DNA from 4 places in the Streptomyces sp. NPDC002640 genome. Region 1 is predicted to be linked to each of the others. Evidence: riboswitches for the same ligand, from Rfam matches in the RefSeq annotation. Region 1 holds a riboswitch; each other region holds the start of a gene.
What was found. Region 1 has a riboswitch for cobalamin ahead of ACWD3O_RS12970 (GHMP family kinase ATP-binding protein). Riboswitches for the same ligand answer to the same signal wherever they lie in the genome.
Positions count from the first base shown of each region.

Region 2: it holds a riboswitch for cobalamin, as region 1 does, so the genes downstream of both, cobN (cobaltochelatase subunit CobN) here and ACWD3O_RS12970 (GHMP family kinase ATP-binding protein) in region 1, are expected to answer to the same signal.
Region 3: it holds a riboswitch for cobalamin, as region 1 does, so the genes downstream of both, ACWD3O_RS23795 (VWA domain-containing protein) here and ACWD3O_RS12970 (GHMP family kinase ATP-binding protein) in region 1, are expected to answer to the same signal.
Region 4: it holds a riboswitch for cobalamin, as region 1 does, so the genes downstream of both, ACWD3O_RS10630 (ABC transporter substrate-binding protein) here and ACWD3O_RS12970 (GHMP family kinase ATP-binding protein) in region 1, are expected to answer to the same signal.

Region 1 covers NZ_JBSFVZ010000008.1:64,278-71,541, forward strand. Annotated here, with positions in the region: gene ACWD3O_RS12960 (ATP-grasp domain-containing protein) at 1-255, opposite strand, end outside; gene ACWD3O_RS12965 (cysteine synthase family protein) at 252-1,274, opposite strand; gene ACWD3O_RS12970 (GHMP family kinase ATP-binding protein) at 1,271-2,176, opposite strand; cobalamin riboswitch at 2,380-2,619, opposite strand; gene ACWD3O_RS12975 (ferric reductase-like transmembrane domain-containing protein) at 2,838-3,833, shown strand; gene ACWD3O_RS12980 (TMEM175 family protein) at 3,969-4,592, shown strand; gene ACWD3O_RS12985 (hypothetical protein) at 4,658-5,242, opposite strand; gene bla (class A beta-lactamase) at 5,371-6,315, opposite strand; gene ACWD3O_RS12995 (hypothetical protein) at 6,443-6,922, opposite strand; gene ACWD3O_RS13000 (GNAT family N-acetyltransferase) at 6,915-7,264, opposite strand, start outside.
Region 2 covers NZ_JBSFVZ010000019.1:90,852-98,115, reverse strand. Annotated here, with positions in the region: gene ACWD3O_RS23770 (cobalt-precorrin-6A reductase) at 1-85, opposite strand, end outside; gene ACWD3O_RS23765 (cobyric acid synthase) at 82-1,563, opposite strand; gene cobF (precorrin-6A synthase (deacetylating)) at 1,560-2,303, opposite strand; gene cobN (cobaltochelatase subunit CobN) at 2,300-5,881, opposite strand; cobalamin riboswitch at 5,924-6,055, opposite strand; gene ACWD3O_RS23750 (condensation domain-containing protein) at 6,063-7,264, opposite strand, start outside.
Region 3 covers NZ_JBSFVZ010000019.1:103,373-110,636, reverse strand. Annotated here, with positions in the region: gene ACWD3O_RS23820 (hypothetical protein) at 1-390, shown strand, start outside; gene ACWD3O_RS23815 (precorrin-8X methylmutase) at 387-1,076, shown strand; gene ACWD3O_RS23810 (precorrin-2 C(20)-methyltransferase) at 1,073-2,623, shown strand; gene ACWD3O_RS23805 (cobalt-precorrin-4/precorrin-4 C(11)-methyltransferase) at 2,620-3,387, shown strand; gene cbiE (precorrin-6y C5,15-methyltransferase (decarboxylating) subunit CbiE) at 3,359-4,609, opposite strand; cobalamin riboswitch at 4,669-4,802, shown strand; gene ACWD3O_RS23795 (VWA domain-containing protein) at 4,830-6,995, shown strand; gene cobO (cob(I)yrinic acid a,c-diamide adenosyltransferase) at 6,995-7,264, shown strand, end outside.
Region 4 covers NZ_JBSFVZ010000006.1:137,228-144,491, forward strand. Annotated here, with positions in the region: gene ACWD3O_RS10605 (ornithine cyclodeaminase family protein) at 1-32, shown strand, start outside; gene ACWD3O_RS10610 (DeoR/GlpR family DNA-binding transcription regulator) at 111-869, opposite strand; gene ACWD3O_RS10615 (DUF4406 domain-containing protein) at 918-1,301, shown strand; gene ACWD3O_RS10620 (NUDIX domain-containing protein) at 1,298-2,020, shown strand; gene ACWD3O_RS10625 (alpha/beta hydrolase) at 2,172-3,143, shown strand; cobalamin riboswitch at 3,294-3,476, shown strand; gene ACWD3O_RS10630 (ABC transporter substrate-binding protein) at 3,518-4,591, shown strand; gene ACWD3O_RS10635 (FecCD family ABC transporter permease) at 4,588-5,652, shown strand; gene ACWD3O_RS10640 (ABC transporter ATP-binding protein) at 5,649-6,476, shown strand; gene ACWD3O_RS10645 (SMI1/KNR4 family protein) at 6,884-7,258, opposite strand.

The DNA of each region.
Region 1 (7,264 bases):
CACCAGCGTCCAGGTGTCGGTCGAGCTGATCAGGCCGCGCAGCCCAGCCGTCCGGTGCAGCAGGTCCGCCACTGCCTCCACGTCGAAGGTGTCCGTCTCCACGACGTCGAGGGCGTCGTCCGGCAGCCGCCGCAGCTCGTACGTGTAGTAGGAGCGGTCCCTGGTGAGCAGGAGCAGGCGCTCGCCGAGTGCGTCGGCCGCGCGCACCAGGTGCCCGAGGCCGAAGGTGAGTGCTTCGAGACAGGCGATGGTCATGCCGCCCGCTCCTTCCGTCGTGTCGGGCCGGCGGTGCGCCGCCAGGCCGCCGTGGACCACGGCATGGACATCTCCTCGGGGCCGGACACCTCGGCCGGTTTCAGCGCCGAGGGATCCAGTGCTTCCGCGTGCCGGGCGAACACCCGGTCGACATAGCGGTGTCCGGTGTCGGCTCCGATCACCAGGTGTAATCGGTCGGGATGGCGGCGGGTCTCGTAGGTGGCGGCCAGGTATCCGGCGCCGGTGGACAGCCCGGCGAACACGGCATGGTCGCGCAGCAGGGCGATCGTGCCGGACATGGCGTGGGTGAAGTCCAGCCAGTGGACGGCGTCGTAGAGGTGGTGGCGAACGTTGTCGAAGACGATCGACGACCCGATACCGGCGATGATCGCCTCCGGGTCGTCGTGGTCCTGGCTGCCGAAGGTGACGCTGCCGAAGGGCTGGACACCCACCAGCCGCACCGAGGGGTCCGTGGCACGCAGGCGTTCCACGATGCCTCCTGTCGACGCCCCCGATCCCACGCCGCCGACGACGGTCAGCCGGGTGTCCGGGAACGCGGTCGTGACGCGGTCGGCGACCTCCTGGTACCCGAGGTAGTGGACGTCGTCGTGGTACTGGCGCATCCAGTGCCGGTCCGGGTGGGCGGCCAGGATCTCCTTCACCCGCGCCACCCGTAACTCCTGGTCCAGTTTGAGGTTCTGCGAGGGTCTGACCTGTTCCACGGTGGCGCCGAGGATCTCCAGCTGGGCCCGGGTGGTGGTGTCCACCGTGGTCGACGCGACGATGTGGCAGCGCATCCCGTAGCGGTGGCAGGCCAGTGCCAGGGCGTAGGCGTAGATGCCGCTGGAGCTGTCGACCAAGGTCTGCCCCGGGCGGATCGTGCCCCGCTCCAGGAGATGACGGACGGCGGCCAGCGCCGAGTAGATCTTCATGGACTCGAACCGGATCAGGACGAGGCCGTCGGACAGACGGACCAGGTCGGGGATCTTCAGGGCGTCCGCGATGTGGGGGTGGATCATCCGTAACCTCCTTGGGCGAAGGAACACTGATGGCCTTGTGAGCGGAAGAACGCGGAGACGTCCGCCTTGACGTCGGGGCCGGGGCGGCCGCGGAAGAGGTAGCCGATCACCCGGCCCGTGTGGGCGACGAAGACGCCGTCGGCACCGAACCGTTCGCGGCGGGCGAGCAGGGCGTCGAAGGTCGTCTTGGGCAGCACCTCCTGGGAGAGGACGGCGCTGGTGGTGGCGGCGCGGGCGATGACGACGGGGTCGCGTGAGGCGAACCCCTTGAGGAGATCGGCCAGGCACCGCTCGTACTCCTCGCCCCGCCTGCGGTAGTGCGCCACGAGTTCGGCGGTGACGGCGGAGGTGTCCACCGTCCCGGGCTCGGTGATGTAGGCGGTGTGGAACCCGAGGTCCGTGCCCAGCCGCTTCACCACGCGATGCCGGCCGCTCAGGTGAAGGGCGAACTCGTCGAGGAAGACGCTGTCGGACCGTTCGATCGCCGACAGGATGCCGAGGACGACGTCCAGGTCGTAGGGCAGCCCGAAGACCCGGAACAGGCAACGCAGGGTCGCCACGATGTCGGCGGTCGAACTCGCCATTCCCACGCCGACCGTCAGTTCCGAGTGGGCGCTCCAGCGGCCCGGCGGCAGCGTGAGCCCGAAGTGCCGCAGGAAGAGGCCGACCGCCGCGGCGGACTTCTCCCCGACGGGCAACGTGCTCGACGGTTCCGCCCCGGGGGTGAAGTGCACCCAGGAGTGCCGGTCCACGGGAAAGGACACCACGGCGATGTCCGGCTCGCCACCCGCCCGCAGCGGGCCCTGGTACAGCTCGCCCAGGGTGCCGTGGCAGACTCCGGACACCATGGCTGCGGGCGTGTGCCCGGGCAGGGGGTGCTCCTCGGCGGATGTCAGCACCATGCGGTCCGCCCCGTCGCACGGCGGAGCGCCCCGCATCCCCCGGGGCCCACGACGGATCGCACGGTCACGGACACGTCCTCCTTCGTGGTCCCGGACTGCTGAGCGGGACAGGGCAGGAGGCGCGGCACAACCCGTGCCGTACGCTGTACGGCCGTCCGTACCGCCAACCCGGTCCACGAGGTCACCGTGTACAACCCGCACGCCAGGTGCGGGCGCAGTGGCAGGTCTTCGGACTCGTGGGCCGGCCCTCCGGAGGTCCGGCGAAGCGCCTGCGGGCCGTCGGTTCCCCGGCTCTCGTCCCTGAGAGGCCCGGTGCTGCCGACGGCTGTCGCTCCCACTCACCGCTGCGGGACAGTCCCGGGTTCGCACCGGGTTCCCTCTTGCGTCGCGCCGCCCGACGCCTGACCGGGCAGGAGGCGCGAACCGACTGCAGGCATCAGGTTAGGGGGGCACGATCCGCGGCGGCAGTGGCGCGTGACTGGTTGTCCGAATGCCGTCGGCGGCCATGAGCGCTCCACAGCCATAGGAGGGCCCGGCCGGTCATCCGGAGTCACACTGGCCGAATGACGCCTCGGTGAAGCACACCCGCCTCGATCACACTGGTGACGCCCACCACACCCGCACACCGAGCATCGGTGTCCCGCGCTCACCGGAGGTCCAGATGTCGCCCACGACGCCGTCGGGAGACGACGGCACGACCGCCCTGCCCGTCCGTGAGGGACCCGCGGCCGGCCGGGTCACCCTGCGCACCGACCTGCGGGCCGCGGTGCCCGACGCGACGGCGGCGGTCCTGGTCACGGCCGCCGTCTTCGTGTTCCTGTGGGCGCGGATGGGCTCCGGCGAGTCGGCGACGGTCGCGATCATGCCGTTCATGGACGACCCGGCCACGTACTGGATGTACCTGCTCAGCCAGGCCTTCGGGTGGTCGGGACTGCTGTGGGCCTGGGGCACGGTCATGCTCGGCCTGCTGCTGTCGGGGCCGAGACCCGGCCGATTACCCGTCTCCCGCCAGGTCCTGGAGCGCTGGCACCGCACCACGAGCCTGACGACGATGGCTCTGATGTTCGCGCACGCGCTGATGTTCGCGGCCGAACTCGTCCGCTACGAGACCGAGTTGACGTGGCTGAAGCGGCTGTGGACCGGTTTCGCCGACTCCTTCGTGCCCGGCTGGTACGACTCCGGGACCGGGCAGATCGCCATCCCCATCGGCCAGGCGGCCCTGTATCTGGCCGTGCCGCTGGGCCTGCTCTTCTACGTCCGCAACCGCATCGGCGCCACCACCTGGCGGCGGCTGCACCGCTTCGTGATCGTCGTGTACGTGCTGAGCGTGTGGCACACGCTGCTGTACGGCACCAACGTCTGGTACGGCGAGTGGCCCCGCACGGTGCTGTGGCTGCTGCAACTCCCCGTCGCCGTGCTGCTGCTGGTGCGGTTGCTGAGACCCGCCCGCCGCGCGGAGCGACTGGGCGCCCCGGGGCGGGGTGCGGGCGGTCCGGGGGGCTCACTGCCGGGGTGGACGCTGCGGGCGGCGGGCAGGGTTCTCGCCGGGGCCGTGGTCGTCGGCATCCTCGTCGTGGTCGTCTCCGGTCATGACGGAGGCAGGGAGCGGCCGGCCGAGGCTCCGGCGAGCAGCCCGCACGAGAAGGAGACGGAGTGATCCGGTCGGCCACCGCAGGGCTATCGCCCGCCGCGTCCCCCGGCACCCCCTGATCCGGAGTCCGGTCCACGACACGCGGGCGGCCGGTGGCGGTGGTGCCGGGGGACGGCACGCGGGTGGTGCTACCACGGGAGCATGGATACGGGCCACGGGCACACAGCCGCCGCTCCGGAGCAGAAGTACCTGCCGAAGCACCGGGTTCTCGCGTTGACCGACGGCGTGGTGGCCATCGCCATGACGCTGCTGGTGCTCGACATCGACGTGCCCGACGGGCTACGGGGGCGGGCCCTGTCGGACGCGCTCGGCGACGTGCAGGGCCAGGTCGGGACGTTCCTGTTGAGCGCCGCCGTGATCGCCCTGTTCTGGCGGGCCCACCACTCGGTGCTGCGCGAGGCGGAGTGGATCAACGGCACCCTCTTCTGGTGCAACGTCGCCTTCCTGGCGCTGATCTCCCTGATCCCCTTCCCGACGAGGGTGCTGGCCGACTACGGCGACCGTCCCCTCGGCCCCGGCCTGTACGGCGTGGTCATCGGCACGGCCGCCCTGGTGCTGTACGTGATGGCCGTGCGCATCGCCCGGGAACCGGGGCGGCGGAAGCCCTTCCCGCCCTTTCCCGCGCAGGCGTGCGTCTTCCTCCTCTCCGTGGTGATCGCCCAGTTCTCCCCCGTGGCGGCCCTCTACAGCTGGATCGCCGCCGTGCCCCTCTCCGTGCTGGCCCACCGGCACGCCACCCGCACCGCCCGGGCCACCCAGCCGTGACGGTGCCGTTGTTCCGGGTCGCGGCGCCGCTCCCGGCCGGCGGTGTCCGGCCCTGACGTACGGACTCACGCGGTCCGGCGCTCCAGCTCCGCGCGGTACAGCTCCTCCGCGACGTCCTCCGGTGCGGGGTCCGCGACCGCCTCGGCGAGGTCCGCCCAGGACCTCGCCGACACGGGTATCCCCAGCCGCGCGAGTTCCTCCGCGACCTCGGCGAACAGGTCGTCGTCCTCGTAGGCGATCTCGCCCAGGAATGCCTCGGAGAGCGTCCGCCCGGCCTGCACCAGGGAGGAAGCCTCGGTGTCGACCATGACGACCGGCGCGGGCGCGTCCTGCCGCTGTCGCGGGTGCGTCCAGTAGCCGAAGCAGAGGCCGTCCTCGTGCACGGCGACGACCTTCAGGAACTCCGTCATCCGCTCGAACGCCGCGCAGGTCGCCATGATGTCGGGGTCCTGGCGGTCCTGCTCGGTGAGGTAGCTGTGGTCCGTCAGCATGTGCCGCTCACCGGGCTCCAGCACCGTGATGCCGTACCGCTGGAAGGGGTGGCCGCTCCCCTCCCACTGGGCGGTCGCCAGGATCCGCAGGTCCTCCGGCACCGCGGACCCGCCCAGCCGCTCCCGCGAGAACGCCGCCAGCCGCTCGTCCAGCACCATCGCCCCTCCCCTGTGTCCGAGTCCGCCCCGACCTGGTTCGGCCCGGTGTCCACGAGGTTAGCCCTCGCCTCCGACAGACGAGGCCGGGGCCGGGGCTGGGGCGGAGCGTCGTCGGTGCCGGCGGGCGGCTACGACAGTTCGTCGACGACCACGGCGGCCGCTTCCGCGATCAGGCGGTCGTCGTGGTCGGCGTCCTCCGCCCGGCGGTTCGACATGATCGCCACGACGATGGGCGCGTCGCCGGGGGGCCACACCACGGCGATGTCGTTCCGGGTGCCGTAGGTGCTGCCCGCTCCGCTCCGGTCGCCGACGACCCAGCCCTCGGGCACCCCGGCCCTGATGAGTTCCGTACCGGTGGTGCTCGCCCTCAGCCACCGGACGAGCTGTGCGCGCTCCGCCTCGCCGAGGGCGTCCCCGAGGGCGTAGGCGCGCAGGTCCTTGGCGAGTGCCCGCGGCGTGCTGGTGTCGCGCGTGGCGCCGGGGGTCCACTCGTTGAGGTCCGGCTCGTACCGCTCGGTGCGTGTCACGTCGTCGCCGATCTCCTCGAGCGCGGCCTGCAGGCCGCGGGGGCCTCCGAGTTCGTCGAGGAGCAGGTTGGCCGCGGTGTTGTCGCTGACGCGGAGCGCGGCGTCGCAGAGGTCGCGCAGGCTCATCCCGGTGCCGAGGTGCCGCTCGGTCACCGGGGAGTGCGCGACCAGGTCGCCGCGGGCGTAGGTGACCGTGCGGTCCAGGTCGCCGGGCGCGTGCTCGCGCAGCAGGGCTCCCGCGGCCAGCGCCTTGACGGTGGAGGCGTGGGGGAACCGCTCGTCGGCGTTGTGGGCGACCTCGCGCCCGGTTCCGGTGCCGACGGCGTGGACGCCCAGCCGCGCGTCGAACTCGCGCTCCAGCGCGGCGAACCGGGGGGACGAGTCCGCCTCGGGAGCGGCTGTCGGTTCCGCCTTGCCGGCCGTGGGCGGGGCGGCCGGCGGTTGCCCTTCGCCGCAGGCGGCCGGCGCGAGGAGGCCGAGCACGGCGAGCGGCGCGAGCACGGCGTTCCGGACGCGCCGGCGGATTCGTGCGGGCTTACCGTGCATGGGGCGGCCTCCGGAAGCGCCCGGCACGCGGGACGTGCGGCGAGCGGAGGACGGGGCGGCGGCGACCCGCACCCCGTCCGGGGGTGATGGTGGTCGTGATCATCCTTCCCGCCGGACGGTGACGTGGTCAAACACCCGCCGGTCGCGTGCTCCCTCCCCCGCGACGCGTGGCCGCGTTCCGGACGCGGCGGGTGCGGCCGTGTGCGGCGAGCAGCGCCAGGGCCTCCGGCGACGGTTGCACCCGCTCGCTCACGGCGGTGCGTTGGCACCAGTCGGAGGAAGTGGTCAGTTCCTCGGGCGTCCACGGTCCGCCGACCGCGATCGCCCTGAGCAGCGTCCACTCCTCCAGGCGGCGGGTGAGGAAGTGCCGGCCGGCCACGACGCCGGTCAGGGCGCGGACCCAGGCCGGGAAGGCCGGGTCGGCCAGCAGCCGAAGGGCCGTCCGGTCGACGTGGCGCAGCACCGCGCTCTGCGCCATGGTCGCGTCCTCGTCCCGCAGGACGGTCGTCACCGCCTCGGCCTCCTCCGGGTCGCCGACGGTCTCCAGGGCCTCCAGGGCCGCGAGGTGGCGCGCGAAGCGGCGGTGTTCCGGCGGCTCCTCAGACATGGTGGCGGGACCCGCTCCGTGGGCCGCGGTCGTGGGCGGCGGCCCATTCCTCGCGGGTGATCCGGTACTCGACCTCGCCGTGCTCGGAGCCCTCGACGGCCTCGGGCCAGTCCCCGGTGAAGTCGCGGAAGAAGGTGAGGCCGGACTTCTCCATGACGCGGCGCGAACGGGAGTTGACGGTCATGGTGTTGGCGGTGACGCGCCGCACGCCGAGTTCGGCGAAGCCCTTGCGGATCAGGGCCCGGGATCCCTCGGTGGCGTAACCCCGGCCCCAGGCGGCCTTGTTGAGCCGGTAGCCGAGTTCGACAACGGCGGCGTCGTGCTCGTCGAGCGGCCGGAACT
Region 2 (7,264 bases), on a different contig from region 1:
AGGACGTCACGTCCACCCCCGCGTCCACCAGCAGCGCCGCCAGCTCACGCGCCTCCGACGTCCCGCCCAGCAACAGCAGCCTCACCGCACACCTCCGGGTGGCAGCAGGGGCAGCCCCCGCGGCGCCCCGTCCCGCGCCAGCGCCTCCAGCGCGTCCACGTCCAGGTACTTCTCCGCCAGGTCCCCCAGCCGCTCGACGCGCGCCTCGCGGGCCTCCCCGAACCGCACGCCCGACGGCGCGAGATCCAGCGTCGCGGCGAGGAACGCCTCCCGGAACGCGTCGCCCTCCAGGCTGCCGTGCCACATCGTCCCGAACACGGTGCCCGACCGGGCCCCGCCCAGGAACTCCTCGGCCCCGCCACCCACCGTGATCCGCCCGTGGTGGATCTCGTACCCGGACGCCGGTGCGCCGAGCGCCGAGCCCTCGGGCAGCCGCAGCGTCTTGTCCACCGCGAAGTCCGTGCGCACGTCGAGCAGTCCCAGCCCTTCCGCGAAGGCCCCCGGCCCGGCCTCGACCCCGTCCGGGTCGCGGACGGTCCGCCCCAGCATCTGGAACCCCCCGCAGATCCCCAGCACCGGGCGTCCCCGCCGCGCGTGGTCCACCACGGCCCGGTCCAGTCCCCGCGCCCGCAGCCACTCCAGGTCGGCCAGCGTCGACCGGGTCCCCGGCAGTACCACCAGGTCCGCGTCCGACAGGTCCCGCGGGTCCGAGGCGAACACCACGTCGAGGTCCGGCTCCAGACCGAGCGCGTCCACGTCCGTGAAGTTGCTGATCCGCGGCAGCCGCACCACCGCCACCCGGCGCACGGCGTCCCCGCGGGCCCGCCGGCCCGCCAGGTCCAGGGCGTCCTCCGAGTCCAGCCACAGCCCCGGGTCCCACGGCAGCACACCGAACACCCGCCGCCCGGTGATCCGCTCCAGATCCTCCAGCCCCGGCCTCAGCAGCCCCACGTCACCACGGAACTTGTTCACCACGAACCCGGCGACCAGCGCCTGGTCGGCCGCCTCCAGCAGCCCCACCGTGCCGTACATCGAGGCGAACACCCCGCCCCGGTCGATGTCACCGACCACCACCACGGGCAGCCCGGCGTGCCGGGCCAGCCCCATGTTGACGTAATCGCCCGCCCGCAGATTGATCTCCGCCGGGCTCCCCGCGCCCTCGGCCACGACCACGTCGTACCGGGCGGACAGGTCGTCGTAGGCGGCGTGCGCCGCCTCGGCCAGATGACGGCGCCCCGCCTCCCAGTTCGCCGAGGACACCGCCCCGGCCGGCTGCCCCATCAGCACCACATGACTGCGCCGGTCCGTGCCCGGCTTCAGCAGCACCGGATTCATCTCCGGCTCCGGCACCGCGCGCGCCGCCAGCGCCTGCACCCACTGGGCACGCCCGATCTCCGCCGCCACGCCGTCCCGGCCGAGGCAGACCATCGAGTTGTTCGACATGTTCTGCGCCTTGTACGGCGCCACCCGCAGCCCGCGCCGCGCGAACGCCCGGCACAGCGCCGTCGTCACCACGGACTTCCCGGCGTCCGAGGTGGTCCCCGCGACCAGCAGCCCGCTCATCGCGCCGCGCCCTTCCTCAGCAGACACACGTCCATCACCCAACCGGCGGCCTCCCGGGCCCGGGCCCGCGCCCGCACGATCTCCGGCAGCACCTCGCCGACCCGGCCGGCCGCCAACTCCTCGCTCTCCGTGCCGAGATTGGCGCCCCACCAGACCCGCCAGTCCTCCAGACCCTCGAACCGCGGCTCGGACCCGAGCATCACCACGATGTTCTCCTGCCCGGCGGCGACCGCCTCGGCCAGCCGCCGGGCGGTGGTCACCTGCACCGGCCGGCCCACCTCGTGCAGCACCATCCGGTGCCGCGCCGCCAGCAGTTGAGGCGCGCTCACCCCCGGCAGCACGTCGTACTCCACCGGCACCACGGCCCGCTCGGCGATCCGCTCCACGATCCGCACCGTCGAGTCGTACAGCGCCGGATCGCCCCACACCAGGAACGCCGCCGTGCCGCCCCGGGCGGCCAGCACCCGCTCGTAGGCGGCCACCCGGGCCTCGTGCCAGGCGGCCACCGCCCCCGGATAGTCCTTCGGGTCCCGGCGGTCCCGCTCCGGGTCGGGCACCTCCACCAGCTCCACGCCGTGCGCCGCGCACACCGCGCGCCGCAGCTCCAGCAGCCCGTCCTCCTCGGACTTGCGGGCCGCCACCGCGTAGTCGCAGTCCCGCAGCGCCTCCACGACCTCGGCCGTCAGGTGCCGCGGCCCCATGCCGATGCCGAGGATCCGCACCCGCACCGCCACGCTCACTCGGACCGCTCCTCCAGCTCGCCCTCGACCTCCAGGTAGACCTCGGACATCGCCTGCAGCGTCGCGGGGTCGGGCTCGGCCCACAGGCCGCGCTCCGCCGCCTCGTGCAGCCGCTCCACGATGCCGTGCAGCGCCCACGGGTTGGAGCGCCGCAGGAACTCCTGCGTCTCCTCGTCCAGCACGTACTCGGCGGCCAGCTTCTCGTACATCCAGTCGTGCACCACGCCGGCCGTGGCGTCGAAGCCGAAGAGGTAGTCCACCGTCGCCGCCAGCTCGAAGGCACCCTTGTAGCCGTGCCGGCGCATCGCCGCGATCCACCGCGGGTTGACCACGCGCGCCCGGAAGACCCGGGCGGTCTCCTCGGCCAGCGTGCGGGTGCGCACCGCGTCCGGCGTGGTGGAGTCGCCCACGTACGCCTTCGGGTCCGCGCCGGTCAGCGCGCGCACGGTGGCGATCATGCCGCCGTGGTACTGGAAGTAGTCGTCGGAGTCCGCGATGTCGTGCTCGGCGCTGTCGATGTTCTTCGCCGCCACCTTGATCCGCCGGTAGTTGGCGCGCATGTCGTCCGCCGCCGGCACGCCGTCGAGACCGCGTCCGTACGCGAACCCGCCCCACGCCGTGTACACCTCGGCCAGGTCGCGGTCGTCACGCCAGCTGCCGGACTCCACCAGCTGCAGGATGCCCGCGCCGTAGGAACCGGGCTTGGAGCCGAAGATCCGCGTGGTGGCGCGGCGTTCGTCCCCGTGCTCCGCGAGGTCGGCCCGGGCGTGCGCCCGCACGTAGTTCGCGTCGTCGGGCTCGTCGAGCGCGGCGACCATCCGCACCGCGTCGTCCAGCATCGCCACCACGTGCGGGAAGGCGTCCCGGAAGAAGCCCGAGATCCGCACCGTCACGTCGATCCGGGGGCGGCCCAGCTCCTCCGGCGGCACCACCTCCAGCCGCGACACCCGCCGGGACGCCTCGTCCCACTCGGGCCGCACGCCCAGCAGCGCCAGCACCTCCGCGACGTCGTCGCCGGAGGTCCGCATCGCCGACGTCCCCCACACCGACAGGCCGACCGACCTCGGATACTCCCCGGTGTCTTGGAGGTGCCGCTCCACCAGCGACCGGGCCATCGCCTGACCGGTCTGCCAGGCCAGCCGCGAAGGCACCGCCCGGGGGTCGACGGTGTAGAAGTTCCGCCCGGTCGGCAGCACGTTCACCAGGCCGCGCAGCGGCGACCCCGAGGGGCCCGCGGGCACGTACCCGCCGGCCAGCGCGTGGACCACATGGTCCAGCTCCTCCGTCGTCCGCGCCAGCCGCGGCACCACCTGCTCGGCGGCGAACTCCAGCACCCGCCGCACCTCGGGATCGTCGTGCAGCGCGGCGGCCGCCCCGGGGCTCCAGCCGGCGGCCTCCATCCGCTCCACCAGCTCGCGCGCACGCGCCTCCACGCCGTCGACCGACTCCAGCCGCTCGTCGTCCTTCAGGCCCAGCGCCTTCCGCAGCCCGGGCACCGCCCCGCCGACCCCGCCCCACACCTGGGCGGCCCGCAGGATCGCCAGCACCAGGTTGACCCGCGCCTCGCCCTCCGGGGCCTCGCCCAGCACATGGAGACCGTCCCGGATCTGCGCGTCCTTGATCTCGCACAGCCAGCCGTCGACATGGAGCAGGAAGTCGTCGAACTCCTCGTCGTCCGGGCGCTGTTCGAGCCCGAGGTCCCGGTGCATCTCGGCGGCGCGCATCAGCGACCAGATCTCGCCCCGGACCGCCGGCAGCTTCGCCGGGTCCATCGACGCGATGTTCGCGTGCTCGTCCAGCAGCTGCTCCAGGCGCGCGATGTCGCCGTAGGACTCGGCGCGTGCCATCGGCGGGATCAGGTGGTCGACGACGGTGGCGTGCGCCCGCCGCTTGGCCTGCGCGCCCTCGCCCGGGTCGTTCACCAGGAACGGGTAGACCAGCGGCAGCGAGCCGAGCGCCGCGTCGGTGGCGCACTCCGCCGACAGCGCGGCGTTCTTGCCCGGCAGCCACTCCAGCGAACCGTGCTTGCCCAGGTGGACGAGCGCGTGCGCGCCGAAACCGTTCTCCAGCCAGCGGTAGGCGGCCAGGTAGTGGTGGCTCGGCGGCAGCGACGGGTCGTGGTAGATCGCCACCGGGTTCTCCCCGAAGCCGCGCGGCGGCTGCACCAGCACCACCACGTTGCCCGCGCGCAGCGCGGCCAGCACGATCTCCCCGGCCTCGTTGACGAAGAGCCGGCCCGGGGCGGGACCCCACGCCTCGGCCATCGCCTCCCGCAGCCCCTGCGGGAGGTCCGCCGTCCATGCCGCGTACTGGTCGGCGGTGATCCGCACGTGGGCGTCGGTGAGCTGCCCGGAGGTCAGCCACTCCTCGTCCTGCCCGCCCGCCGCGATCACCGCGTGGATCAGCGCGTCGCCGGCCTCCTGGTCGTCCGGCAGGTCCAGCCCGGGCAGTTCACCGGGGGCGCCCAGGTCGTAGCCCTCCTCCCGCAGCCGGCGCAGCAGCCGGACCGCGGAGCGGGGCGTGTCCAGACCGACGGCGTTGCCGATCCGGGAGTGCTTGGTCGGATACGCCGACAGCACCACCGCGATCCGCTTGTCCCCGTTCGGGACGTGCCGCAGCCGGGCGTGGTTGACCGCGATCCCCGCCAGCCGGGCGCACCGCTCGGGGTCCGCGACGTAGCGGGGCAGCCCGTCCCGGTCGATCTCCTTGAAGGAGAACGGCACGGTGATGATCCGCCCGTCGAACTCCGGGATGGCGATCTGGCTGGCCGAGTCCAGCGGCGTGACGCCGTCCTCCGACGCCTCCCACTCGGCCCGCGAACTCGTCAGGCAGAGCCCCTGCAGCACCGGGACGTCCAGAGCGGCCATCCGCTCCACGTCCCACGCCTCGTCGTCGCCCCCGGCACCCGCCGACGCCGGGACGCTGCCACCGGCCGCCAGCACGGTCACCACCAGCGCGTCGAACCCGCCGAGCGCCGCGTACAGCTCGTCCGGCGCCGACCGCAGCGACCCCGCGAACACCGGCACGCCCACCGCGAGACCGGTGGCGTCCACCGCGTCCGCCAGGTCGTGCGCGAACGTCGCGTTCCCGCCGGCCTCGTGCGCCCGGTAGTAGAGGATCCCCACCCGGGGGAGCGACGGGTCGCGCGGCGCCCGCTCGGCGAACCCCCACAGCGGCACGGCCTCCGGCGGCTCGAAGCCCTCACCGGTCAGCAGCACGGTGTCGGAGAGGAAGGCGTGCAGCCGCCGCAGGTTGGCCGGGCCGCCCTCCGCCAGGTAGCGGTGCGCGTCGGCGGCCACCCCCACCGGGACGGTCGAGTGCTCCATCAGCTCGGCGCTCGGCTGGAGCTCGCCGCCGAGCACCACCAGCGGCGTCCCCCGCTCCCGGACCGCGGCCAGCCCCGGCCACAGGTCGTGCGGGGAGCCGAGCAGCCGCACCACCACGAGGGCGGCACCCTCCACGGCGGCGGCGAGTTCCTCGTCGGAGGCCCGGGACGGATTCGCCCACGCGTACGCGGCGCCACTGGCCCGCGCGGAGAGCAGATCGGTGTCGGACGTGGACAGCAGGGCAACAGGCACGGTCAAGGCCGTGATCCTCCCTCGGGGTTCTCGCCCCGTACGACGGTCGGACAACCCGTGGCCAGTGTCTGGCTGCGTCCCCGGGGAGGGGAACGTCACAGTGGCGGAACCGCCCCGGAATCGCACCGGGTTCCTGCGCCACGAGTTGGTGGAGCCCCACCCTATCCGGGCACCGCCCGTCTCACACCAGGGCCCCCGGTTCCCGCGCCCCGGCCGACACCGGTGCCCCCGGTTCCCGTTCGCCGGCCGACGCACGGGCGACCTCCGCGACGAGCTCCCGCAGCCGCTCCAGGTACCGCTCCATGCTCCGCAGCGCCGGACCGGTGTCCGGGTACCGGGCGGCGAACTGCAACCCCTCGTGCACCCTGCTCACCCACACGCACACCTGGTCCCCGTACGACACCCTCAGCAGCCCGTACGCGTGCAGCTCGTCCCACCGCTCCGACCCGGGCACCGTGCGCCCGTCGACGAACGACACGATCGAGTACAGGTCGGGCGAGGTGGGCCGGAACTCCGCCCCCAGCAGCCGCAGCACCCGCGCGATCGGCATCCGCGCCAGCCGCCGGTTCTCCCGCAACGCCGCCCGCACCCGCCGCAGCGCCTCCTCGAAACCGGCCCCGTCCGACAGGTCCACCTCGATGGGCACCCCGCCGACGTACCAGCCCACGGAGTCCTGCCACTGCGACTTGGCCCGGGTGTGGAAGGGCACCACCGTCCGGTACACGTCCGTGCCCGCGATCTCCCGCACGATCACCGCCGTCGCGGCCAGCACACCCACCAGGGAACCGCCGAACGGCCGGCAGTACGCCTCGAAGCCCGCCGCCTCGCCCGCCCCGCCCAGCATGTCCTGCATCAGCTTCTGCGTGGGCAGCTTGCCCTCCGTCTCCAGCCCCAGGTCGACGGGAAAATTGGGCAGCCGCCCGTCGCACCGGGCGACGAACTCCCGCCAGCGCGCCACGATCTCGTGACCGTCGTCCACCCGGTCCGCGTCCGCCCGCTCGGCCTCGCAGAAGTCGACGTAACTGCCCGCGGGCCGCTGCTCCACCGCCCGGCCCTCCACGGCCGCCGCGTAGAACTCGTGCACCTCGGCGGGGATGCGGTGCAGCGAGTAGGCGTCCACGTTGCTGTGGTCGAAGGCCATGTAGACGCTGGTGCAGTCCTCCCGGACCACCGCCGCGTAGATGAAGTTCGGCCAGTCCAGCGCGTCCGCGGCCACGTCGAACCGGTCCTGCAGATGGCCGGCCAGCCGCCGCGGGTCGCCGAACTCGCCGACCACCTCACGCCGCAGGCGCACCGCCTCGGCGTCCAGCGTGAACCGGCGCATCGCGCCCCCGTCCCAGCGGAACCCGCTGCGCAGCGTCTCGTGCCGCGACGTCCAGGTGT
Region 3 (7,264 bases), on a different contig from region 1:
CTGGTCGCCCTCGACGCCGGCGGCGCACAGCTGCGGGTCGGCGACACCTGGGGACCGGTCGTCCCGCTGACCGGGGCGGCCGCCGCCCTCACCGGCCTCGCCCGGGACTTCGTGGACGCCCGGGGGATCGGACCCACGGCGCCCTGGCACGTCGTCGAGCTGGACGTCCCCCTCACGGAGCCCGTGCCCCCGGACCCAGGACTGCCCAGCCCCGCGCCACCTCTGCCACCGGGCCCCCTCCCCGAGGGCGGCCGCCACGTGCTCGTCACCGACGCGGGCATGTCCCCGCAGCTCGTCGCCGAACTGGCCGACGAGGCCCGCGCCGCCGGCGCGGGCGAACTCACCGTCACCCCCTGGCGCGGAGTGATCGTCCCGGGAGCCGCCGCATGACCACCACCACCGGCGCCGGTACCCCGGCGCCCCGCCGACCCGACCGCCACTACGACTACATCGCCGACGGGCCGGCCATCTACGTCGACTCCTTCGCCACCATCCGCCGCGAGGCCCGCCTGGACCACATCCCCGCCGAGGCCGAACGCCTCGCCGTGCGGATGATCCACGGCGCCGGACAGGTCGACCTGGCCGACGACCTGGTGATCCACCCCGGCCTGGTCGGCGCCGCCCGCGGCGCCCTGCGGGCGGGCGCCCCGATCCTCTGCGACGTCACCATGGTCGCCACCGGCGTCACCCGCGGCCGCCTCCCCGCCGACAACGATGTCGTCTGCCTCCTCGGCGACGACCGCGTACCGGACCTCGCGCGCCGCTGGCACACCACCCGCACCGCCGCGGCGGTCTCCCTGTGGGAGCCGCTGATGGAGGGCGCGGTCGTCGCCGTCGGCAACGCGCCCACCGCCCTGTTCCACCTGCTGGAGATGCTGATCGACGGCGCACCCCGGCCCGCGGCGATCGTCGGCTGCCCGGTCGGCTTCATCGGCGCCGCCGAGTCCAAGCAGGCCCTCACCGAACTCGCCGACCGGCACGGCATCGACATCCCGTACGTCACCGTCCACGGCCGCCGCGGCGGATCCGCCATGACGTCGTCGGCCCTCAACGCACTCGCCAAGGAGGAGGAGTGACCGGACGTTTCCACGGTGTCGGCGTCGGCCCCGGAGACCCCGAACTGATCACGCTCAAGGCCGCCCGGCTGATCGGCTCCGCCGACGTCGTCGCCTACCACGCCGGCGTCCGCAAGGAGTCCAACGCCCGGCGGATCGCCGCCTCGCTGATACCCCCCACCGCCGTCGAGGAGCGGCTGGTCTACCCGGTCACCACCGGCGTCACCGACCACCCCGGGGGCTACGCGGGCGCCCTGGCCGACTTCTACGAGGAGTCCGCCGCCCGGCTCGCCGCCCACCTCGACGCCGGACGCGACGTCGTACTCCTCTCCGAGGGCGACCCCCTCTTCTACGGGTCGTACATGTACATGCACGACCGGCTCTCGGAGCGGTACGAGACCGAGATCGTGCCCGGTGTCCCCGCGTTCGCCGCGGCGACCGCGGTCGCCGCCGCGCCGCTGGTCCGGCAGACCGACGTGCTCACCGTCCTCCCCGGCACCCTGCCCGAACCCGAACTCGCCCGCCGCCTCGCCGACACCGACGCCGCCGTGGTGATGAAGCTGGGCCGCACCTTCCCCGCCGTCCGCCGCGCCCTGGAGGCGGCCGGACGGCTGGAGCACGCCGTGTACGTGGAGCGCGCCTCCATGGAGGGCGAACGCCGGCTGCCCGTCGCCGAGGTCGACCCGGACACCGTCCCGTACTTCTCCCTGATCCTCGTCACCGGCGACAGCCGCAACGGCACCCGCTCACGGCGGCCCGGCGAACAGGACACGGCCGCGACCCGCGCGGAGGACCGGGCCCCGGAAGCGGCGGCGGCCCGCACCGCCGTGCCCGCCGCCGAACTCCTGGTCGTCGGACTCGGCCCCGGCCCCGAGGCATGGCTGACCCCCGAGGCCACCGCGGCGCTGGCCGAGGTGGACCACGTCGTCGGCTACGGCCCCTACGTCGACCGGGTGCCGCAGCGCCCCGGACTGACCCGGCACGCCTCCGGCAACACCGTCGAGATCGACCGCGCCCGCGCGGCACTGGAGCTGGCGAGGAACGGCGAGCGGGTCGCCGTGGTCTCCGGCGGCGACGCCGGCGTCTTCGGCATGGCCACCGCCGTCCTGGAGGCCGCCGAGGACCCCGCCTACCGGGAAGTCCCGGTGCGCGTGCTGCCCGGCGTCAGCGCCGTCCAGGCCGTCGCCGCCCGGGCCGGCGCGCCGATCGGCGGCGACTTCGCCGTCATGAGCCTCTCCGACCGGCTCAAGCCCTGGGAGGTCGTCGAACGCCGGCTGCGCGCCGTCGCCGAGGCCGACCTGGTGCTGGCCGTCTACAACCCGGCCTCCCGGTCGAGGACCGAGCAGATCGCCACCGCCCGCCGCGTCCTGCTCGAACACCGCAAGCCGGAGACCGTGGTCGTGGTGGGACGCGACGTCGGACGCGCCGGCGAGGAACTGACCGTCACCACGCTCGGCGAACTCGACCCGGCCACCATCGACATGCGGTGCCTGCTCATCGTCGGCGCCTCCGGCACCCGCGTCTCGGCGACCGGCCGCGTCTGGACCCCGCGGTGGGTGAAGCCGTGACCGTCCACTTCGTCGGCGCCGGCCCCGGAGCGGCCGACCTGCTCACCGTCCGCGCCGTGCGCCTGCTCGCCGAGGCCGGCACCGTCCTCTACCCGGGCACCTACCTCGACCCGAAGGTCCTCGACCACTGCGCCCCGGGCGCCCGGCTGGTGGACACCCAGCGGCTCGACCTCGACCGCATCACCGAGCACCTGGTCACCGCCCACCGGGCGGGGGAGCAGGTCGTGCGGCTGACCTCCGGCGACCCCTCGCTCTACTCGGCGCTCGCCGAACAGACCCGCCGCCTCGACGCGCAGGGCGTGCCCTGGGACGTCACCCCCGGCGTGCCCGCCTACGCCGCCGCGGCCGCCGTGGTGGGGCGGGAGCTGACCGTGCCGCTGCTGGCCCAGTCGGTGGTCCTCACCCGCACCCGGGCCCGGTCCACGCCGATGCCCGGCGCCGAGTCGCTCGCCGCGTTCGCCGCCACCCGCGCCACCCTGGTGCTCCACCTCGCCATCACCCGGATCCGCGACCTGATGGCGGAGATCGAGCCCGAGTACGGCCCCGACTGCCCCGTCGTCGTCGTGCACCGGGCGAGCCAGCCGCAGGAGTCGGTGCTCCGCGGCACCGTCGCCGGCATCGCCGACGCCGTCGAGGAGGCCGGGCTGCGGCAGGCCGCGGTCATCCTGGTGGGCCGGGCACTCGACCCGGCCCCCGGCGGGGAATCGTTCCTCTACGACCCCGCCCGCCCCCGCCTCAGCCCACCGTCAGGCTCCACTGGGTGACCGTCCGCGACGGCGTCCACCCGGTGAACGAGCCGATCGGCGCCGTCGTCTCCACCGCCAGGCGGGTCAACTCCCCGCCGTGGCGGCGGTAGGCGTCCGCCAGCATCGCCTCGGTCTCCAGCGTCACCCCGTGCACCACCAGCCGGCCGCCCGGCCCAAGCGCCCCGAGACATGCCTCCAGGACGCCCGGCCGGGTCGCCCCGCCGCCCACGAACACCGCGTCCGGAGCCGGCAGCCCGGCCAGCGCGTCCGGCGCCCGCCCGGTCACCACCCGCAGCCCCGGCACGCCCAGCCGGCCCGCGTTCCGCGCCACCCGCTCCGCCCGCCCGGCGTTCGCCTCCACGGCCGTGGTGCGGCAGGACGGGTGCGCCCGCATCCACTCGATCCCCACCGAGCCCGCCCCCGCGCCCACGTCCCACAGGTGCTGCCCCGGCGCGGGCGCCAGCCGGGCCAGCGCCGAGGCCCGCAGATCACGCCTGGTGAGCTGCCCGTCGTTCTCGAACGCGTCGTCCGGCAGCCCCGCGACCAGGCCGTAGGCCGGCGGCCCCGCCAACTCCAGCGCCAGCACGTGCAGTTCGGGCACGTCCTGGGGAGGTGACGCCAGCCAGCCGTCCGCCGTGGCCGCCAGCCGGGACTCCGTCGCCGCGCCCAGATCACCGAGCACCGTCATCACGGTCGCCCCGTACCCCGCGCCCGCCAGCAGCGCCGCCACCGCGTCCGGCGTCCGCGCGTCCGAGGACAGCACCAGCACCCGGTGACCGGGCGCCAACTCCCGCAGCAGCAACCGCGGATCACGGCCGACCAGTGTCACCACGGCGCACCGCTCCGACGGCCAGCCCATCCGGGCCCGCGCCAACGCCACCGAGGACACCGCGGGTTCGACCCGCACCGCCCCGACCCCCAGCAGGTCCAGGAGCGTCGTGCCGATCCCCGACACCAGCGGGTCGCCGGAGGCCAGCGCCACCACCCGCGCCCCGCCGACGGACTCCAGCAGGGCCGGCAGCCCCTCCCGCAGCGGCGAGGGCCACGCCTCCCGGCGCTGCCCCGCGACCTCCGGCAGCATCGCCAGGTGCCGCCGCCCGCCCAGCACCACGTCCGCCCCCAGCACCACCCGCCGCAACCGCTCGGGCAGCGAGGCCCAACCGTCGGCGGCCACGCCGACGACGGTGACCCGGGGGGCCGCGATTTCGGGAAGAAGGGGAGGGGGCGTGCCGATCGTCATACCCCTGACGCTATCGTGGTCGATCACAGGCACGAGGTGCCCCTACGGCCCAGCCATCGGAAACGGTGAGGACGGTCCACGGGGAGAATCTGGGAAGCCCGGTGAGAATCCGGCACAGGCCCGCTGCGGTGAACCGAGCCTCGCTCACGAGGACTCGGCAAGTCCGAAGACCGGCCTCGCGCCCGCCCTTTACGGATGGCGAAACGAGCGGGAGCCTCACATGCCATTGGTGCGTTCGCACTACCCCTTTTCCGCGATCGTCGGCTGCGACGCCGCCGAACTCGACGACCTCGGCCTCTCCCTGGTCCTGACCGGCATCTCACCCGCCATCGGCGGCGTCCTGGTCCGCGGCGAGAAGGGCACCGCCAAGTCCACCGCGGCCCGCGCGCTCGCCGCCCTGCTGCCGCCCGTCGGCGTCCACCCCCAGGACCGGTTCTCCACCGACCCCGCGGACCCGGACGACGACTCCCCGGACGGCCCCTTCGACCCCGGCACGCCCCTGGAGAGCCGCCCGGTCCGCCTGGTGGAACTCCCCGTCGGCGCCACCGAGGACCGCGTCCTCGGCTCCCTCCACCTCGAACAGGCCCTCTCGCACGGCAAGGTGGCCTACGAACCCGGCCTGCTGGCCCGCGCCCACCGCGGCATCCTCTACGCCGACGAGGTCAACCTCCTGCCCGACCACCTGGTCGACCTGCTCCTCGACGCCGCCGCCACCGGCCGGGTCACCGTCGAACGCGACGGGTTCTCCATGGAGCACGCCGCCCGGTTCCTGCTCATCGGCACCATGAACCCGGAGGAGGGCGAACTCCGCCCCCAGCTCCTCGACCGGTTCGGCCTCACCGTCGAGGTCGCCGCGCCCCGCGACCCCGCGGCCCGCGCCGAGGTGGTGCGCCGCCGGATGGCCTACGACGCCGACCCCGCCGCCTTCACCGCCCGCCACCGGCCGGCGGAGCAGGCCCTGGCCGCCCGTGTCGCCGCCGCCCGCGAACGGCTGTCCCGGGTCACCCTGTCGGACGCCGCCCTCGGCAAGATCGCCGAGATATGCGCCGCGTTCGACGTCGACGGTCTGCGCGCCGACATCGTCACCGCCCGCACCGCCGTCGCCCACGCCGCGTGGGCCGGGCGGACCACCGTCACCCGCGCCGACATCCGCCGCGCCGCCCGGCTCGCCCTGCCGCACCGCAGGCGCCGCAACCCCTTCGACGCGCCCGGGCTCGACGAGGACCTGCTCGACCGGATCCTCGGCGACGACGAACTCCCCCCGGACCCGCCCACCCCGCCGGAGGGCGGGGGACCGGACGGACAGGACGACGGCCCCGACCAGGACGGCCCGCAGGACGACGCCCCCGGCGACGACCCGGCAGCGGGGGAGGACCCCGGCGGCCCCCACCAGGAGGACACCGGCCACCGGCCGGGCCGGGACGACCGGCCCACCTCCGCCGGCGCCGCGGCCTACACCGCCGTCGCGGCCGACACCTCCGGCACGGACGGCACCGCCCCCACCGACACGCCCGCCACCCCCGACGGCGGGAAGCCCGGCGACACGGGGCCGAAGGCCGACGGCCGGACCACCACCGTCCAGGCCACCGCCCCCTACCGCCCCCGCCTCCTCACCGTCCGCGGCACCGGCGAGGGCACCGACGGCCGCCGGAGCCGCGCCATCGGCACCCGCGGCCGCCGCGTCGGCACCGCCCGGCCCGGCCGGCACGCCCGCGGACCCCTCCACCTCGTGGAGACCGTGCGCGCCGCCTCCGCCCGCACCGCGACGACGCGGCCCGGCGGCCGCCTGCGCCTGCGCCCCGAGGACCTGCGCACGGCCGTCCGTGAGGGGCGCGAGGCCAACCTGGTCCTGTTCTGCGTCGACGCCTCCGGCTCCATGGCCGCGCGCAGGCGCATGGTGCAGGTCAAGACCGCCGTGCTGTCCCTGCTCCTGGACGCCTACCGCCGCCGCGACAAGGTCGGCCTGATCACCTTCCGCGGCACCGCCGCCGAACTCGCCCTCCCTCCCACCCACTCCGTCGACATCGCCGCGGCCCGCCTGGACGACCTCCCGGCCGGCGGCCGGACCCCGCTCGCCGAGGGCCTGCTCGAGGCCGCCCGCGTCGTCGCCCGCGAACGCCGCCGCGACCCACGGCTGCGCCCCCTGCTGGTCGTGGTCACCGACGGCCGCGCCACCGGGGGCAAGGACGCCGTCGCCCGCTCCCTGCACGCCGCCGACCAGGTCGCCTCGCTCGGCGTCAGCACCGTCGTCGTCGACAGCGAGTCCGGGCCGATGCGCCTCGGCCTCGCCGCGCACCTGGCCGCCCGCCTGCACGCCGACCACCTGCCCGTCCGCGAGGTCAGCGCCGCCGCGCTGAGCACCGCCGTCCGAGAGAGGGCCGCCTGATGCCCCAGGGACAGCCCACCACCGTCCCCGACGACGGCCTCACCACCCGCCAGCGCCGCAACAAGCCCCTCCTCGTCGTCCACACCGGCGACGGCAAGGGCAAGTCGACCGCCGCCTTCGGCCTCGCCCTGCGCGGCTGGAACCAGGGCTGGCGCATCGGGGTCTTCCAGTTCGTCAAGTCCGCCAAGTGGCGCATCGGCGAGCAGACCGTCCTCGAACGCCTCGGCCGGCTCCACGAGGAGACCGGCGAGGGCGGCCCCGTCGACTGG
Region 4 (7,264 bases), on a different contig from region 1:
CCCTCGCCCTGCTGGAAGGAATGGGCCGATGACCTCCGGGCGGCCCCCAGAAGCCCGGATCCGCCAGGCGGACCCCGCCGTCACCGACCCCGCCGTCACCCCGCCTGCCGTCACCCGGCCGGCAGGACCTCGACCCCGCTCCGTGTGAGCTGCTCGAGCACCGGGTCGTCCGCGCTCCGGTCCGTGACCAGTCCGCTGATCTCCTCCCAGGGCAGGACCCGGAACCGGGAGGCGGTGCCGATCTTCTCGGAGGAGGCGAGGACGTAGGTGTCCGCGGCCCGTGCCGCCAGGGCCCGCTTCATCGCCGCCTCCTCGGCGTCGCCGGTGGTGAGCCCCGCCTCGGGGTGCACGCCGGTGACGCCGAGCAGGAAGAGGTCGGCGGAGACGTTCCGCGCGGCCTCGACCGCGGCCGCGCCGCAGGCGACCGCCGAGTGCTTGAAGAGGCGGCCGCCCAGCAGGAAGACCTCGGTCCGCGGGTGGGCGAGCAGGGCGACGGCGATCGTCGGGCTGTGCGTGATCACGGTGCAGTCCAGCTCGCGCGGGAGCGCCCGGGCGACGGCCAGCGCGGTGGTGCCGCCGTCGAGGATCACCGCGCCGCCCGGCCGCACCAGCCCGGCGGCCACCGCGGCGACCTTGCGTTTGCCGTCCGGGGCCACGCTCTGCCGGGCGCCGTAGTCCACCACGGCCGGCGAGACGGGCAGCGCCCCGCCGTAGACCCGCTGGCACAGCCCCTCACTCGCCAGATCGCGCAGGTCACGCCGCACGGAGTCCTCGGAGATGCCCAGCTCGGCGGCGACCTCCTTGGCGACGATCTTGCCCCGCCGGGCCAGCAGATCCAGCAGGTGGTCCCGTCGTTCGGCAGCCAGCATCCTTGTTCTCTCCCGTTCTTGCACGTTTCTGCATGTATCGTAGCGCCCATGACCGACAAGCCGCTCCTCATCCTCATCGCCGGCCCCTACCGCTCCGGCACCGGTGGCGACCCGGCGGCCATGGCCGCCAACCTCGAACGCCTCGAAGCGGCCGCCTGGCCCGTGTTCGCCGCCGGACACCTTCCCGTCATCGGCGAGTGGATCGCCCTGCCCGTGCTGCACTCGGCCGGCGCCGGCCCCACCGACCCCCTCGCCGACGAGGTGCTGTACCCGACCGCCGAGCGCCTGCTGGCCCGCTGCGACGCCGTGCTGCGGCTGCCCGGCGAGTCCGTCGGCGCCGACCAGGACGTCGCGTTCGCACGCCGCCGCGGCCTGCCCGTCTACCACGACGTGGCGGAGATCCCGGTCCTCGGCCGGCGGGTGGAGGCGTGACGCCCCGGCCCGGGGTGGACGTCCCCGACCACCGCGGCCGGACCGGCCTCGACCGGGCGGGACGCCACCTCGACCGCAACCCCGGCGTCCGGGTCCGCGACGTCGAACTGACCTCGCGGGGCTGGCACGTCCTGCGCCGCACGACGTTCGACTACCGGCGCCGCGACGGCCGCTGGGAGACACAGGTGCGCGAGACGTACGACCGCGGCAACGGCGCCGTGGTCCTGCCCTACCACACCGGGCGCGGGCGCGTCCTGCTCACCCGTCAGTTCCGCTACCCGGCCTACGTCAACGACCACCCGGACGGCATGCTCGTCGAGGCCGCGGCGGGGCTGCTCGACGCGGACGACCCGGAGACGGCGATCCGCCGCGAGGCCGCCGAGGAACTCGGCGTCGTCCTCGGTCCGCTCACCCACGTGCTCGACGCGTACATGAGCCCCGGCTCGGTCACCGAGCGCCTCCACTTCTTCGCCGCCCCCTACACCCCCGGCGACCGCACGGGAGCCGGAGGCGGCGTGGAGGAGGAGGGCGAGGACATCGAGGTCCTCGAACTGCCCTTCACGGAGGCCCTCGCGATGACCCTCGACGGGCGCATCACCGACGGCAAGACCGTGCTGCTCCTGCAGTGGGCTGCCCTCCACGGCCCCTTCGCCCCCTCCGCCTCCCCCTCCGCCCTGCCCCCGGCGGACACGGACCCCACCACGCCCGCGCGCCGCTGACGTCCACCGCCCGGCCGGGTCCCCGCGTCCGCGGGCGCCCGGCCGGGTTGCGTGGGGGCGGGCGGCCGGGATCATGGAGGAGGAGCAGGGGGGAGTGCGCGTCCGGACCACCACCCCGTGGCCGCCGGACGCCCGAGCACCTGGAGTCCGCATGAGCGATCTGCCCGCGCCCGTCACGCCCTTCCTGGAACCGGCGGCGAAGGAACTGGCCGAGGCGACCGACCCGCACCCCCGGATCTACGAGGTGCCGCCGGAGCAGGGCCGCGACATCCTCCTGGGCCTGCAGAGCGACGCGAGCGTGCCCCGGCCCGAGGTGGACGAGGAGTGGGTGGAGGTCGACGCCGGCGAGTGGGGCACGGTCCGCACCCGCATCATCAGGCCCAAGGGCGCCACCGGCCCGCTGCCCGTCGTCTTCTACATCCACGGCGCCGGCTGGGTCTTCGGCGACGAGAAGACCCACGACCGGCTCTTCCGCGAACTGGCCGTCGGCGCCGGCGCGGCCGGGGTGTTCCCGGTGTACGACCGGGCCCCGGAGGCGAAGTACCCGACCCAGGTGGAGCAGAACTACGCCGTCGGACAGTGGCTGCTGGAGAACGGCTCCGACCACGGCCTGGACACCTCCCGTGTCGCGGTCACCGGCGAGTCCGTGGGCGGCTGCATGTCCACCGTCTTCGCCCTGATGAACAAGGAGCGCGGCGGCATCGACCTGAAGGCGCAGGTCCTGCTGTACCCGGTGGCCGACGCGGACTTCGACACCCCGTCGTACCACCAGTTCGCCGAGGGCTACTACCTCACCCGGGACGGCATGATCTGGTTCTGGGACCAGTACTCCGAGCCCTCGCAGCGCACCGAGCCGTACGCCGCCCCCCTGCGGGCGAGCCTGGAGCAGCTCAAGGACCTGCCGCCCACCCTCGTCATCACCGACGAGGCGGACGTCCTGCGCGACGAGGGAGAGAAGTACGCCAACAAGCTCCGCGAGGCAGGCGTCGACGTCACCTCCGTGCGCGTGGCCGGCATGGTCCACGACTTCCTGCTCCTGGACAGCCTGCGCGACACCCGTGCCGCGAACGTCGCCCGCCACCTGGCCGTCGACGCCCTGAAGAAGGCCCTCCACGAGAGCTGACCCCTCCCCCGCCGGGGCCCGCCACTCCGCCTCCGTCTCGTGCGGGCTGCCGGCGCCTCGGCCGCGGGAACCACGCGTCGCGGCGCGGGTTCGCCCAGGGCGCCGCGGGCCGCTCGAGCGCGGCGTGGTAGCTTCCGAACGCCAGTCGCACTCGTGGACGCGGTCGTCCGCGTCCACGGGTCAGGGAATCCGGTGAGAGACCGGAACTGACGCGCAGCGGTAAGGGTGACGGGCGAGGCAGCAGCCACTGGACGACGGTCACGGCCGGGTCCGGGAAGGCGCCTCGCCGGGGTGATCCCGAGTCCGAAGACCTGCTGGCGACCGAACGTCCACGCGACCCCGCGTATGGGTCCGACGCCGAGGAAGCCTCTGCCGTGCATCTGTCACGCCCCGCCCGCCGTTCCGCCCTGCTCCTGACCGGTGCGCTCCTGCTCACCGCCTGCGGTTCCGGCCCCGCCTCCGACTCCGCCTCCGGGACCGGCTCCGGCGCGTCCGCCGGGTCAGGCGGCTCCGCCCGCTCCGGCGCGGAAGCCGTCACGTTCGAGAACTGCGGGCAGCGGGTGACCGTCGAGGCTCCGCCGCGGCGGGCCGTGTCCCTGAACCAGGGCACCACCGAGATCCTGCTCTCGCTCGGCCTCGCGGACCGCATGGCGGGAACCGCCACCTGGACCGATCCGGTCATGAAGGGACTGGAGAAGGCCGGCACCGGGGTGCCCCGGCTCGCCGACAACCAGCCGTCCTTCGAGCGCGTACTGGACGCCGAACCGGACTTCGTGGCCGCCTCCTTCACGTCCACCCTGGGCAAGGGCGGCGTGGCCCCCCGCGAGAAGTTCACCGAGCTCGGCGTGCCGACGTACCTGTCGCCCGCCGACTGCGAGGGCAAGGACAACAGCGGCGGCGGTGACGGCGCACGCACCGAACCCCTGACCATGGACACGGTCTACCGGGAGGTGCGGGAACTGGCCCGCGTCTTCGGCGTGGAGGAGCGCGGCGAGCGGCTGGTCGACCGGCTGCGGAGCCGTGTCGCCGACGCCTCCTCGGGGATCGACGCCGGGGACACCACCGTCCTGTACTGGTTCGCGAACCAGGAGTCCCCCTACATGGCGGGCTGCTGCGGAGCCCCCGGCGTCATCACCGACGCGCTCGGCGCGAAGAACGTCCTCGACGACAGCACCCAGGAATGGCCCCAGGTCAACTGGGAGACCGTCGCCGACCGCGACCCCGACCTGCTCGTCCTCGGCGACCTCACCCGCAGGTCGCAGACCGCCGAGTCGGCCGCCGGCAAGATCGCCTTCCTGGAGTCGCATCCGGCGACCAGGAACCTGAAGGCGGTGCGGGAGAAGCGGTACGTGCTGCTCAGCGGGCAGGCCATGAACCCGACGATCCGCACCGTGGAGGGCGTCGAGAAGGTGGCCGCGGCGCTGCGCGAGCACGGGCTCGCCGGATGACCACGTCCCTGCGCCCCTCCCCCGTCCCCGCGACGCGGAGGGCCACCGGGGCGCTGCCCGTCGTGGCCGGCGTGGGCGGCGGACTGGCGCTGCTCGCCCTGTCCGTCGCCGTGGCCATCACCATCGGCCCGGCGTCCGTCGGGGTGGGCGACGTCTGGTCCGTGGTCGCCTCCCGCCTGGGCGGGGGCGCGTCGGACCTCACCGCGATCCGCGAGGGCATCGTCTGGGACCTGCGGCTGCCGCGCACCCTGCTCGCCGCGGTGTGCGGCGCCGGGCTCGCGGTCTGCGGCGCGGTGATGCAGTCGCTGCTGCGCAACCCGCTCGCCGACCCGTTCGTGCTGGGCGTCTCCTCCGGGGCGTCCACCGGCGCCGTCCTGGTCATCGTCGTCGGCGCGGGCGGCGGTGTCCTGTCCCTGTCCGGCGGCGCCTTCCTCGGCGCGGTCGGCTCGTTCGCCCTGGTGCTGTTGCTCAGCCACACGCTCGGCGGGACGACGGACCGGGTGGTGCTGTCCGGGGTGGCGGCGATGCAGCTGTTCTCCGCGCTGACCTCGTTCGTGGTGACGACGGCGGCCGACGCGGAGACCACCCGGGGCGTGCTGTTCTGGCTGCTCGGCTCGCTGAGCGGGGCCGGCTGGACCGAGGTGGGGCTGTGCGCCGCGGTCCTGGCGCTCGCCCTCGTGGTGTGCCTGGGCCACGCGCGCAGTCTGGACGCCTTCGCCTTCGGCCAGGACGCCGCGGCCACGCTCGGTGTCCCGGTCGCCCGGACCCGGCTGGTGCTGCTGTCCGTGACGGCGCTGCTGACCGCCGCGCTGGTCAGCTCGGCGGGCGCGATCGGCTTCGTCGGCCTGGTCCTCCCGCACGCCGCCCGCGCCCTCGTCGGCCCGGGGCACGCCCGGCTGCTGCCGGTCACCGCACTCGCCGGGGCGGTGTTCCTGGTCTGGGCCGACACCCTCGCCCGTACCGTCCTCGACCCCCAGGAGGTGCCGGTGGGCGTGGTCACCTCGCTGGTCGGCGTCCCGGCGTTCGTCCTGGTCCTGTACCGCACCAGGAGGACGCGATGACGGCCCCGGTCCGGCGGCGGCCCGCCGGCACGCCGCCCACCGCGGAACCCACCCTCGCCGCCGACCGGGTGAGCCGCGACCTCGACGGGCGGCTGGTCCTCGACGGCGTCAGCCTCGCGCCCCGGCCCGGTTCGGTGACGGGGCTGCTCGGGCCCAACGGCTCGGGGAAGTCGACACTGCTGCGGCTGCTGGCCGGCGTCCTCGCCCCCACCTCGGGCGTCGTCGTCCTCGACGGCCGCCCGCTCGGCGAGTGGGGGCGCCGCACGGTGGCCCGGCGGGTGGCCGTCGTCGAGCAGCACGCCGAGACCCTGGTCGAGCTGACCGTGCTGGACGTCGTCCGCCTCGGCCGCATCCCGCACCGGCGGGCCTGGACCCCCGCGACCGCGCGCGACGAGGCCGCCGTGCGCGCCGCCCTGGCGAGCACGGGCCTCACCGACCGCGCGGACCGGCCCTGGCACACCCTCTCCGGCGGCGAACGCCAGCGGGTGCAGATCGCCCGCGCCCTGGCCCAGGAGCCGCGCGAGCTGCTGCTGGACGAGCCCACCAACCACCTCGACGTCCAGCACCAGCTCGACCTGCTGAACCTGGTCGCCGAACTCCCCGTCACCAGCGTCGTCGCCCTGCACGACCTGAACCTGGCGGCCATGTACTGCGACCAGCTCGTCGTCCTCCGCGAAGGCCGCGTGGTCGCCGCCGGCTCTCCCGCCGACACGCTCACCGAGACCCTGATCGCCGACGTCTACGGCGTCCGCGCCGAGGTCACCCACCCCGGCCCCGGCAACCGCCCGCACATCCGCTTCCTGGGCACGCTGACCGGAACCTGACCGGGGCCATCAAGGCCACCGCAGCCAGGCCCCGGCGCCCTCCAGCCGTGCACGGCGGCCGGAGCCGTTGTCGTCCCCAGGGAAAGCGTCAGGAATCAGGAAACGAGATCACCAGGCGCAAGAGGGCCGTTCCGCTGTTTCGCTCTCCACGCCCGAGAGACCCCCTCCAATCGCATGCCATCGCGAGTTCGCTTCGCCCCCCCCGTCGAGGAGGCCGTCGCCATACTCAAGTCCCGGCAACTCCTCCCCATCATCCGTTGCTCAACCACCCAGCACCACTCGCCTCGCGCAAGCCGCCCGACTGCCGATGGACAAGGCTTACGCTCAGACTCGGACCAGAAGGGGAATGCGAAGAGCCCCGACCGCAATCGAGGCTCCTTAGAAATTTCCACGTATTGCCGAGCAGGCTATTCGTACCACTCGTCCCCGCCCTGGGCGAGCGAGCGTCTCAGATAGTCGCGGAGGTCGTTCGCCACCCACCTGCGACTGTCGCTCTCATGCTCCCATACAAAGATGTCTGGTCGATCCGGCTGCTCCACGAGGGCGAACTGATCACCACCGCCGTTGTCGCCGAAAAACAGGAGCGCATCAAAGGGCATGTAGAGCTCCCGCATCGCCGCGTCAGAGCGGAAGTAGATATTTGCAGCCACGATGCGCTCCAAGGGCCAGACTGCTTCGACACTTGAGTGACCGAGCAGACCGTTACTCTCGAGAAGGAACGCACGCAGGCTGTCGGGCAGGGAGCGCCCGAGACGCCGCTCGGCGTCAGCGAGAGCCTCCACGCTGAC